DNA from 3 places in the Paenibacillus sp. JT31N17 genome. Region 1 is predicted to be linked to each of the others. Evidence: riboswitches for the same ligand, from Rfam matches in the RefSeq annotation. Region 1 holds a riboswitch; each other region holds the start of a gene.
The links. A riboswitch is a leader RNA that binds a small molecule or an ion and turns the genes downstream of it on or off. The one in region 1 is predicted to bind cyclic di-AMP.

Region 1 (4,183 bases):
GCTATCCGTCGGTAACGATGCGCGAGATAGCCAAGGAGGCAGGCTGCTCGCATACCGCGATCTATTTGTATTTCAAGAATAAAGAGGATCTGCTGCAGCAGATCGCTATCCCGCCGCTTGCGGAGATGGAAGGCCGGATGCTGGAGAGGCTGGGAGACGCGGACGCAGTCCCGCTGGACAAATTGATTGGCGCCTGCCAGGAATATGCTGTGTTTTGCCTGAGCAATGGCAGCTTCTTCAATGTTCTGATCACATCGGGAAGCGGCAGGGTGGATGAGCCGGAGCCCGAGCTCGAAGTGAATCAGATCCGCAACCGTATATTCGGCCATCTGATTCAGGCGCTGGACAATGTGGTGGATGAAGAGGGTTCTGCTTCCGACGCTGAAGCTGCGCTCAATCATGCGCGCATTTTATTTTATTACATGCAGGGATTCGTCCACACCTATAACGGCAGTCTGGAGTCCATCGATTCGCTTTTGGAGAGGACGCTCCCCATTTACAATCAAGGAATAAGAACATTGGTGGCAGGTATGAAGGCCTAATATCGATAAAAAAACAAGAGATCGGCATTAAAACGCCTTTGTAAATAAGTCCTTTGACATGGAGGGAAATGATAAAATGTTAGCGAATTGATAAGGATACTTCTTTTGAACCTGTCGGGGGATGAGCTTTATGAAGGATCAACAATCTCAATACGAGTCATTTATTTCCACTCATCTGCATCAATTGGTTGATCAGTCGCGAATAGGCGTCTTTCTTTTTCATGAAGATCAAATTTCGTATGTAAATCCGTGTCTGGCGGAGATGTTCGGATACTCCCGTGAGGAAATTATCGGTATGCAGCCCAAGGAACTGGTCTTCGAGGAAGACCGGGCATTTTTCAAAGACAAAATCAGCCGTCGGTTGAGAGGGGAAAGCAGGGGGACCCGCAACTGGCTCAGAGGGCTCAGGAAGGACGGAAGTCTGTTCTACTATGAGGCCAAGGGTATATTGATCGAGTATGATGGCCGTCCCGCGCTAGTTGGAACGCTGACGGATGTCACCAGTACGATTAAAGCGGATGAAATTTTGCGTGAGCATGAACTCAGGTATCAGCGCCTGATCAAATATTTGCCTGAACCCATCGTCGTTCATGACGGTGAAACGATTTTATATACGAATAATGCCGGCCTTCTCCTCTTTGGCGCCACCAGGGTTGAGGAATTATTTACCGTTACCTATATGGATTTGATTTACGCCGATTACCGGCAAATGACGAGCGAACGCATGAGCTTGCTGCTGGCCTCGGATGAGCCTTTGGACTTTATGAAATCCAAAATCGTCAGCCTTGATGGAAGGATCATCGATGTCGAGGTTTCAGGCATCCGGATTCATAATTTTCAGGGACGCCCCTTTGTTGTGCAAAGCGTGTTTCGTGATTTGACGGAGCGCAAAAGAGAGGAAGAAGCGATTATCCGGTCAGAGAAGCTGTCGGTAGCAGGTCAGATGGCGGCGGGAATCGCTCACGAAATCCGAAACCCTTTAACCTCCTTAAAGGGTTTTACGCAGTTTCTAAAAACAAAGGTAAGCGACCATCATGAATATTTCAATATTATGCTTGCGGAGCTGGACCGGATCAATACGATCGTGCAGGAATTTATGGCGTTGGCCAAGCCCCAGGTCAAGCAGTTCAGCCATCATAATCTGGTCTTCATATTGGAGAATGTGATTACGCTGCTGGAAACCCAGGCGATTATGAACAATGTCGAGATGAAAAAGGATTTTGCCGCGAAGATGCCGACGGTATATTGCGATGAGAATCAGCTCAAGCAGGTATTTATCAATTTGATGAAAAATGCCATAGAGGCGATGCCAAGCGGAGGAGATTTATCCATTACCCTGAAGGAGGGGGACGCGGGTATGCTTACTGTCCGCATTCAAGACCAAGGGGTGGGAATCCCCAAGGATAAGCTTGAGCGTCTAGGCAGCCCCTTCTACTCGACCAAAAGCTCCGGCACGGGGCTTGGACTCATGATTTGCTTGCGCATTATTGAAGCCCACCGCGGCACGCTGAAATTTGAAAGCGAGGAAAGCAGCGGCACAACCGTCACAGTTGAGCTGCCTGCCTTTGAATGGGAGACAGAGGGATAAATGAATGGCGTTCAGCCAGTTATTGTTCGCGGCTGGACCTATTTACCAGTGTATTTGGGGGATAGAATTATGGTATCCTTTAACGCGAGCCGAAACTTATCGTACGGGGGATCTTTATGAGGCAGCAAACAGATGCTTTCAGCAAGCCATAATCTGTTTCCTGCCTCGCGGAATATTATCCGAGCCAGTCGAATTGGCAGGGTGAAAATCCGCTGGGGGTGAATCGCTTTGGAGCGGGCATATCCGCTTTGGCGTAGGGTTGAACTCCTCAATCCGAATCCGACAACTAACCTCGCAGGCCGCATGCACAAACAGGCATACTTAACCAATCGGGAGAGAGGCTGCCTTTGTTTGAGCGATGACGGAGTTTGGAGACAGTTCTGTATCAGAACATGCCGATAAACCCGTAAATAAAAAGGAGGACATTTGTTTTGGTAAATGCAAAATGGAAAAAAGGCGCGGCAGCAGCTGTGCTTGGATTGGCAATTCTTGCCCATGCAGGGGCGGCAAACGCTGCAGCGGTATACAAGGCAAAAGACAATGATACCTTCTGGACGTTGTCCAAGCAATTCGGCGTGCAGCTTGATCAGCTGGTGAAAGCGAATCCAGGCGTGGACCCGTCCAACATCTATGCGGGCTTGTCCATTACAGTGCCGGGATCGGCAGCGAAAAAAACGGCAGCAGCTCCGAAGCCCGCGGCGGTCAAGGCGATTAAAATGGAATCCACGGCCAAAGCGCTGCCGAAAAATACCGTGACAGTCAACGGACTTGCCTACAACTATACCGATGTTGTACAAGCCAAAGCAAGCGCCTATACAGCTGATGCATCCGAGAACGGCTGGGGCCCGGTTGACTATTACGGCAACCCGCTCAAGCTGGGTACGATCGCAGTTGATCCCAACCGTATTCCGATGGGAAGCAAGGTGTATATCACCGGTTATGACCATGACGGTTTGCCTGTTGGCGGCATGATGGCCGTAGCGACAGATATGGGGAGCGGGATCAAAGGGGATCGCATTGATATCTTTGTACCGCAATCGCAGGCAAAAGCCCAGGAGTTCGGGTTTCAATATGTAAAGGTTTTTGTTCTGGGCAAATCATAATACTTCAAATATAATCGATCATAAATGAGCGGCGCCCCCTTGCAGGGGCGCCGCTTGGTGGTTTCAGGGCTTTACGCTTCGTGCAGCCGGCTCTCCAAGCAGCTCGGGGAGCGTAACCATTTGATAGCCTTTGCTGCGGAGCAGCTTGATCAGTTTGGGCAGCGCCTCTAATGTTCCCGATAAATCCTGGCCGATGCCTCCGCCTGCATGCTGAAGAATAATAGAGCCGGGCTGCAGGGTTTTCTTGATGTTAAACAATATCGTACTGCTGTCGATGCCCCGCCAGTCAACAGAGTCGACATCCCAGTTGACGGCAATATAACCGTTTTGCTTCATCCATTCAATTTGCCCGGGCAGTACTTCCCCATAGGGCGGTCTGATTAATCTGGGACTATAACCGGCGAGCGGACGCAATATGGCGTCCGTATTGCGGATCTGCTGCTGGAAGGCAAACAGGGAAATACGCGAGAATACCGCATGGTTATAGGAATGGTTGCCGATTACATGTCCTTCCCTGCCAATGCGCCTGACTATGGACGGATAAGAAGCGGCGCGCGATCCGACTACAAAAAAAGTCGCCCTGACTTTATGGCGGGCTAATATATCAAGCACCTTGGACGTGTAGCGGGGATCAGGCACATCGTCAAAGGTAAGCGCAACCTTCCTCTCCTTGCGCGGGCCGCCGATAACGAAGGTCCCGGGATAACGCTGCTGCAGATCTACCCAGGATGTGGCGTCACGGCGCGAAATTTTCTTTTTCTTCTGCTGGCCTGTCTCTCTGCTCTGGAAAGAAGGCTCACTGACGCCGGGTATGCTAAGCGGCAGGCTGCCGGGCTCGTTCTGAAGTTGAATATGTAAGGAAGCCGGGAGCTTATCAAGCGGAGCAGCATGAAGTCTCCGCACCGGATCAAATGAACCGGAGAGTATCATGACCGCGAGGAGGATAAGAA
Region 2 (4,183 bases), on a different contig from region 1:
ATATACCTTCCGAAGAACATGACAAGGCCCGTGGTAATATTCCAGAACGGCGTATTATCGGCGAGTCCCTCAAATCCGGAGCCGTTGTTAGCCGCGGACGAGGTGTATTCATACAGCACCTGCGAGATGCCGTGGAAGCCAGGATTCGTAATGGCCCCTTTTCCCAGATCGGTCAGGAAGGCAATGGCCGTCGGTGCAAGAATGATAAACGGATGCGCCAGAATAGCGATCGCGATCAGCTTCATCTCCCGCGGTTCAATCTTCCTGCCGAGAAACTCGGGCGTTCGCCCGACCATCAGACCGCAGATGAATACGGCAAGAATGGCATACATCAGCATATTGACCAGCCCTACGCCTTTACCGCCGAATACGACGTTAAGCATCATCTCTGCAAGCGGTACAAGACCGCCTATCGGCGTGAGCGTATCGTGCATGTTATTGACCGATCCCGTTGTCGCCGCCGTCGTAACCGCTGTGAACAGGGACGACTGGGCAATCCCGAAGCGTACTTCTTTACCTTCCATGCTGCCCTGCGAAGCATCAATGCCAAGCCCGTTCATGACAGGGTTCCCGCTTTTCTCAGCCGAATAGACGACAGAGAGGAATACAAGGAACAGGATCATCATGGCCGAGAAAATAACCCAGCCCTGCTTGCGGCTTTTTGCGAACCTGCCGTACATGAAAGGCAGCGCCGCAGCCAGCACCCACATCGACAAAATCTCGATGACATTCGTAAGTGGTCTCGGGTTCTCGAACGGATGCGCCGAGTTGACGCCGAAGAACCCGCCTCCGTTGGTGCCCAGATGCTTGATCGATTCCAATGAAGCTACAGGTCCGATTGCGATCTGCTGCGTCGCGCCTTCCAGAGTCGTTACGGACAAGGTGGGATCAAGCGTCTGCGGCACCTGCAGGCCGACCAGCACCAGGGTGACGATAATCGCCAGCGGGAAAAAGACCCGCGTGTGCGCTTTGACGAAGTCCTCGAAGAAGTTGCCTACCGTTTTGCCTTTGCTTGTGATTCCCCTCACGAATGCGACTGCAACCGAGAAGCCGGTCGCCGCCGACGTGAACATCATCATCATGATGACCGCCATTTGCGTGAAATACGACAGGCCGCTTTCACCGCTGTAATGCTGCAGGTTCGTATTGGTCATGAAGCTGATTATCGTATTCAGGATGAGCGTGGGCTCCATATCGCCGATTCCGTTCGGATTTAGCGGCAGCCCGCTTTGCACCCGCAGCAGCACATAGCTGATGGCTACGAATATGAAGTTGATGGTAACGAAGCTGATGGCGTACTTCTTCCAGCTCATCCCTGCCCTGTTCTTCAGCCCCATGATCATATAAATCACTTTCTCCACCGGACCGAACACCTTGTCTGTGCGGTTAGGTTCATTCGAGAATACATGATACAAATAATTCCCGAGCGGTTTGGCGATCAGCATCAGAACGCCGATCACAATAATAATTTGCAATATGTCCATAGCCGTTCCTCCTTGGGGCTTAATCGACTCTCAAGCTCATTTAAAATTTCTCCGGATGAAGCAGGGCATACACCAGGTAGATCAGCAGCGCGCCTGTAAAAATCAAAACCAGCGTCATAAGCGTTCTCCCTCCGTCTCATCGATCGATTTGTCGCACCAGACCAAGAATCCGGCGATAACAAGGAAAGAGGCGATCAAAGTCAAAATCATCCATACATCCAACATAACAGCACTCCCTTTATGGTTGATCATTCAGGCGGCTGAGCAAGAACCCGACATCTCCGGATTGCGTGCGCACAATATAGGCAGCGCCGAGCTTTTTATAAATAACCTCGGGATGCCATACCGTCGTAATAACGGTAATCTCCTGGCAGGACCAGTTGGCCATGAGCTGCAGATACTGACAGCTGAGCGGCAGGCTCGACTCAAAAATATAAACGCGTCCGATCGAAAATAGGGGAGCCGCTCCCGCTTTGCTGCGGGTCGTGTTCACACGTATAATTTCATTAACGCCCATTTCCCGCAGCAGCTTTTCTTCCCTCCTATTATTCGTGAGGGCAACCACAGGCTGCTGTTTGTAGAGCAGCAGCCGTACGAATTTTCTCCCTGCCTCAGTCGATGCAGCCACCAATATGGGCCGTTGTTCCATACGTTTCTCCTCCAAATTCAAGGGAAGAAGGCAACAAAAAAGAAGCCTTAGGAAAAGAGTAACCTTTACCTGCGGCTTCTTTGACCATGACAAACGTCCTGATCGCTCGCGATAAGTGTTGCCTCTCCCGGTACGCTTACGAGGTTAGCTGTCGGATTCGGGCATGAGAGTAGCCCTACGCCCGGCATTTTGGAATGCCGGATGATTCACCCCGTGACCGTCGCTTTCGTCCCGATGGACAAGGACGGTCGTTGGTTCCCCCGTTACTGCAGCTGCTGCGCAATATTCAGCGAATGAAACAAATTCAAGATTTATACAAAAATCTATACAACAAAAAACCGCAGAGGCACGTGACGCTCTGCGGTCGAATTTAATCGATCACTTCGTTCACCATTCCTCTCTCCACCTGCGCTTACGAGGTTAGCTGTCGGATTCGGGCGGTGAGAGTCGCCCTACATTGCATGAGTTTCATGACACTCCTGCAACGATTCACCCCTGCGCTGTACGATCCGACTCTCACATCGGATACCAACAACGCTTCTATGGTTCCCCCGCTTTCCACCCGAAGGCGGAAACTCAGCGATCAAAAAAATGGATATATGCTGTTGAGCACGATATGAATCATACTCCCAGCCGTACGGCGTGTAAAGCATGTCCAGAACAGCTATGGGCACAAATAACGCCGCTGGACATATTTTCAAGCGCTTTCAGAGGATCAATGCTTCTTTATGCTCTGTATATCGCGGTATTTCGCTGTTTTTCTTTATCTCCGCTTAAAATGAAACCAGGCCCTTCGGGAGCATATATGAAGAATGGAGCAGCGTATTAGCAACATGAAGAGGGAACGAGTAATTGCGCAAAATGACTGGTTTTAGCCGCTTATTTTCACTTTAAATGAAAAATATGGCGTTATGAAGTGTTTATCAGGCTGCGGATCGTTTTACAGAAGAAAAGGAACGGAATATGATAAATGGCAAGCCTGATTACGGCTATCATTTATTCGCTGAGTGCTTCCAAAGGAAGCAGCGGGGGAACCATGTGAGCGTCTGGGACTTCTGGCGTTCAAGGGGTGAATCCGGATGCCTAACGGCTCTGGCAGGGCGGCTCTCTCGTCCGAATCCGACAGCTAACCTCGTAAGCGAAAAAAGGGAGAGAATTTAAAGATGTCTGTTCAAACCGTTGACCCACTGCCCAAAGCTGACCCGCTGCCTGAACCGGAACTCCGCCTGCAGATTGTTCAAGTCAAAAGGATGGAGCTGTTTATTGTGGCCCTCAATGAAAACAAAATGACCCGTTATCAGGTCATCCTGTTTCTGACCACAAACGCCGGACAAGCATGGAGCGATATGGTGCTGGAAAATTGGCAAAAGCCCGCGGACTGGATTACATGGTCCAACCGTTTCCGGGACATTCTGGATTCCAGGGAGCCTCATAATCTCGGTTGGTTACTGCAGCATTATCATGAAGATACCATTCAAAGTGTACTGGTCTCCTCAGCTCTGGAGCAGTTGAAAAGCAATCCCGGTCATAATCAGTCAGCGATAAAAACCGTATTGTTTGACCGTGCATCTTCTTATATTAGTTTGTTCTAGCATTCAAACCTCTTTTTATATTGTAGGGAAGCCCGGAGAGTTTCTGTGCTCTTCGGGCTTATTTTGTATGCTCTAAAGTCAGATCCGGAGGTGTGGATCGTGCTGCTTGTCGATCAAGCCATCCAGAATAACGTGTACAAAAACACATAATTATGGCGTACAGCAGCATAATAAATCGTATTAATAACTCCCGTGCGGATAAAATCAAAAAAAAGCATCGTCCGCCCTAACAAGCAGCAGCGATACTTTAATTGAATTAGAACAATATAATCCCGGCGGCTCCGGCAGCCATGATGACCATAATGGGATGGAGTTTGTATTTCAGCAGGAGGTATAAGCATCCGGCGCAGATCAGGAGCGTGCAGACCGTTACCCAGGTGAAGCCCGTCTCGCCGTCCGGAAACCCGAAATGGATGGCGGCGAATACTATCAATCCCGTAATGACGGGCCGTAATCCG
Region 3 (4,183 bases), on a different contig from region 1:
ATGGCTGCCACGTCGATAGCGAAAAGCACGGGAATCAGCACGGCAAGCAGCTGCTTTTGTTTGTGAGGCAGGGTGATGCGCCCTTCGCTCTGGTTCGCCGTGTGCCCGCTGATTGTCCCTGATACAAGGCCGTCTCTCCACGTTCCCTTCTTCATATCCCGCCGCATCATCCAGAATGCCGTTACCGTTGTGACGAGACCCATGACGATTACAAGGGGAATGCTCGCCTCCATTACTTCCGAGACCGGCAGCCCGGCTGCATCTGCAGTCAGCTTCGGAGCGCCTTGAATAATATAATCTCCGGAAAGCGCAATCCCGTGCCCGAACAGGTTCATGGCCATGGCCGCGCCGAGCGCCGGCAGCCCCACTCTTACGGCAACCGGCAGCAGAACAGCGCCGATAAGCGCAACGCCGGGAGAAGGCCAGAAAAACCAGGACGTAATCATCATAATCAAACCGATGCCCCAATAGGCGAGAGCGGGCGTCCTTAAGAACCGCGTAAGTGGAGCTACCATTACCTCATTGACGCCGGTTTTAATCAAGATTCGGCTCATGGCGACGATGATGGAAATAATAAAAATCGTGCCGATCAGCTCTTTTGTTGCATAGATAAAGCTGTTGAAAATACCGCTGACTGATCCGCTGAGGCTTTCTGTTGCCAGCAGACCAAGCGCCAAAATACCAACCACACAAATTAAGGTCGTATCCCGCCTTTTGATGAGCAGAGCCATTATGAAGACGATAAAGGCGAGGTAAACCCAATGCAGCGGGACAAGCTGAAATTCCACCTGGAATCACCCTCTCTTGCCTGTAAAAAGTCATACATTGTATGCAGCTTGTGCCATAGGCGTTCGCTGGATATGATGCGGCAAGTTTTTTTTGGTGACGCAAGGTGGTTTTCCAAAGAATCAATCCTGAATATACAGGCTCTCAATATCGCAGCCAAACAGAATCAGCTCCATTTTCTCCCCTTTGTGGGCGCTTATATCCGATTGAATGGAGAGAACGGGGCATTCCGTCAGCTCCGCCAATTTCAATTTCAGCCGGGAATGGAACTGTTCGAGCTCCGGATCATTCAAAGGGTGAAAGGAAATTCCCGCTCCCTCCAGAACTGGAACCGAATCTTCCGCAGCAGGGCCGTATTTGGCCAGGATGACAAGATATTTCCGGATGATTCTGACTTCTATCTCCTCCGGACGAATCTCCGAAATTTCCGCTTCGCATTCCATATAAGCTTTTTCAATTTCGTGATAGAGCTGTTCCAGCATCCGTTCTCATTCCCTTCTCTGATTAGTCCAAAGCATAATAACAGTATGATTGCGATCGATCAAACAGCTCGGCACGGTCCCATTTCTTGTTTTTGCCCGTGTTCAGATGAATGGGATGATCAAGCTTAAATTCAAGCGCAAGCAGTGCAGATTCGGCAAGCTCTCTTCTCTCCTTGCTCCATGAGCCGCATTTCGTCTGGACATGGTAAAGGCATTCGCCAACAGACAAACCCTTCATTTGCAAAAATTCGGATGACCATTGAAGAATATCGAATCGCTGCTGTGCATCCGGAACGGGGCATCCGCTCCAGCCGGATATGCCACTGCTGGTCAAATTGAGCAAAATAATACCGGTTCCGCGAGCCTCAGCTCCCGGCGGTACGGCCTTCGCGACAGTTATGCTGTCATACAGAAACATCTCCATAAAACAAATTTTTTGCTGAAGCCGGACATTCAGACGGGGCAGGGAATCTGATAATACGATCATATTGACCGCTCTCCTTGTTCTTTAACAAATTTAGGCAAAAAAAAGCCCGAAAAGCAGAGAATCTCTACTCCCAGGCTGCTTGGCAGCACATATGGGCTGCGGGCGGATTTGAGTGCGGTTCTCTCTCAATGCGCTTACGAGGTTAGCTGCCGGATTCGGGCTTGAGAGTGCCCGTCCCTGTATTTGCCAAGCAAATAGTAGGATTAACCCCGTGAAACCATAGAATGGTTTCTAATTGGTTCCCCCGTTTCCCTAGCGGGAATTCAGCGTTTTCATACGAGTATGAAGTTGTTGAGAGAAATAATACGCCTTCCACCCTTTAAAGTAAAATTCAATTTTGGCGGGTATTTGCGGGTTTTTGACCCTATTTCGTACATGGAAACGGAATCAATCGATGAAACTGTTCATAATCGCTCTTCTATCTGCGTCAGGATTCAGTTTCCCCAACAAGATGAGCCGGGTGAGCGCGCACTGGAATGGCCGATTGTGTCAGTAAGTGAACAAAAAAAGTGGCCCGCAGCTTTCGCGGACCAAATGAAACTATATCAATGGGGGGTCATGTAACAATATTAACCGCGCCAAATGACATTGAATCAAATCGTTATTCTTCATTTTCATTTATTTATGCCCGGCGTGTCTTCGGCAAATGAATGGAAAAAGTAGCTCCTGCCTGCTGACTTGACACATCAATGCTTCCGCCGTGCTTTTGCATGATCAGGTAGCAATAAGTCAGACCCAGCCCAAAATTATCCTCATGGTGCTTGGTGGAGAAAAACGGCTCGAAAAGCTGCGCGCGGGTCTCCTTGTCAATTCCCCTGCCATTGTTGGAGAAATCAACCAGGAAGTCTTTCTTGCTCTCATGTATTCTTATTGCCAGCATGCCATTGTCCATTTCCACCGCTTCAACAGCATTGCGGATCAGATTGGCGAATACCTCCTGAAGGTGGAGCTTGTCGCAAATCAAATTGCAGGGCAAAGAATAGTCCGTCAGTACGGAAATCCTTTTATGCTCAAGCAAATAACGGTTGGATAGCAGCGCCTGGGCGACAATGTCGGACAAGCTTGCAGGTCCTTCGACAATTTCGATATCTTCTATATGTTTCTTGATGCGTTTCACCATATGCATCATCTGTCTCGTCTCCGCTTGAATAACCGCAATATCCTCGTCCGCCTGTTCATGCAGCCGGTTCTGTACATGCTCTTTCAAACGGCCTGTCAGCATATCAATGTTTGTGATGTGATTTTTCATGGCATGGTTAAGCATGGCCGCCCCCGATGCAATTCCCTTTATCGTCTGATCGTGAAGCTGCTTTTCAAATTTGATTCTTACGCCAAGCACGCCGAACCGGATCGCAGACACAATAAATACGGCAAAAGCGATGACGACGAAATAACTGATATACCGGTAGCTGCCAAACGTATTCACAGCTCTTTCGAAGTGATTGACCACAACAATCATAATGACGGGAGGAACAACAAAACAGACGGTTATGAGACGGTTTCTTCTTTTAAGCGGGTTCTTTTCTTTCAGATAGGCGTAGATAATGAGAAAACATCCGGCCAGATAATAGGGAACCGCCCAGAAGAGCAGGAGGAGAAAATCCATCCGGATATCGGGTCTCATCGGCGTAATAAGCAGCGTCATGATAATCGGTAGCGCAAGCGCGTAGGTGAGTATGTTTTTGACGCGGGGAATCGCGGTTTCGGAATAAACGATCGAGAACATGATGAAGCCGTAAGGGGTGCAGGCCTGGAGGATGAAGAAGAAGAGACTGTGCCATACAGGTGCCTGAGCGACATCCGAAAAACTGCCAAGCCCAGCGAAAAATAGAAATAATACCGCCCATTTGGTCGCTTCGTGTTTGCGGCCGTAGAAATAAATCATGGCTGCGAGTAAAAGATCAATAATGGCCGAATAGATCATATTTTATTTTCCTACCCGTCAATCCACCCTAAGCGGCGGGTTTTCCTTCATGGTAGCATGATTTTCCGAAAATTCCCATTAGAATTCCATAGATCCTGCTGCAGCCATCAGCCGATCAGCACATATTCCGGATGAAATAAATACTCATTTTTTTGAGTACAGACTTGAGTATGGCGGACGGGTAGAATGAAACTCGCAAGTTTACTCTGACAGACTTGTACAGTCCGGAAAATGAAGAGTACATGATGTCCACACATGCCGCGATTAAAGTAGGTGTGTTTGAATACGAAACAGTATGACAAGCGTGACAAGCTTATCACAAGGAGAAAATTTCACGATGAGATATACAAAAGCGGATTTCTTCGCACTCCTGGCTCCTGTCGTTCTCCAGGTCAGGCGGGAAGAATCGCCGCTATTGCCCTCGGTGCGTCTTGCCCAAAGCTGGCTGGAAACGGAAGGAAACCTTAACAGCTGGAACAACCTGGGCGGCTACAAGGTGGGCAG

Region 2: another riboswitch for cyclic di-AMP. It lies ahead of AC0YOB_RS30880 (hypothetical protein); the one in region 1 lies ahead of AC0YOB_RS21700 (3D domain-containing protein).
Region 3: another riboswitch for cyclic di-AMP. It lies ahead of AC0YOB_RS13995 (hypothetical protein); the one in region 1 lies ahead of AC0YOB_RS21700 (3D domain-containing protein).

The regions. Positions count from the first base shown of each region.
Region 1 is NZ_JBWDNP010000007.1:22,218-26,400, reverse strand. Features, by position in the region: gene AC0YOB_RS21710 (TetR/AcrR family transcriptional regulator) at 1-542, shown strand, start outside; gene AC0YOB_RS21705 (PAS domain S-box protein) at 673-2,130, shown strand; cyclic di-AMP (ydaO/yuaA leader) riboswitch at 2,208-2,446, shown strand; gene AC0YOB_RS21700 (3D domain-containing protein) at 2,562-3,233, shown strand; gene AC0YOB_RS21695 (polysaccharide deacetylase family protein) at 3,297-4,183, opposite strand, start outside.
Region 2 is NZ_JBWDNP010000015.1:65,064-69,246, reverse strand. Features, by position in the region: gene kdpA (potassium-transporting ATPase subunit KdpA) at 1-1,484, opposite strand, end outside; gene kdpF (K(+)-transporting ATPase subunit F) at 1,525-1,602, opposite strand; gene AC0YOB_RS30880 (hypothetical protein) at 1,723-2,133, opposite strand; cyclic di-AMP (ydaO/yuaA leader) riboswitch at 2,251-2,435, opposite strand; cyclic di-AMP (ydaO/yuaA leader) riboswitch at 2,528-2,725, opposite strand; cyclic di-AMP (ydaO/yuaA leader) riboswitch at 3,125-3,289, shown strand; gene AC0YOB_RS30875 (hypothetical protein) at 3,297-3,725, shown strand; gene AC0YOB_RS30870 (chromate transporter) at 3,982-4,183, opposite strand, start outside.
Region 3 is NZ_JBWDNP010000003.1:472,030-476,212, forward strand. Features, by position in the region: gene AC0YOB_RS13985 (hypothetical protein) at 1-731, opposite strand, end outside; gene AC0YOB_RS13990 (hypothetical protein) at 909-1,268, opposite strand; gene AC0YOB_RS13995 (hypothetical protein) at 1,291-1,755, opposite strand; cyclic di-AMP (ydaO/yuaA leader) riboswitch at 1,871-2,034, opposite strand; gene AC0YOB_RS14000 (sensor histidine kinase) at 2,378-3,679, opposite strand; gene AC0YOB_RS14005 (hypothetical protein) at 4,017-4,183, shown strand, end outside.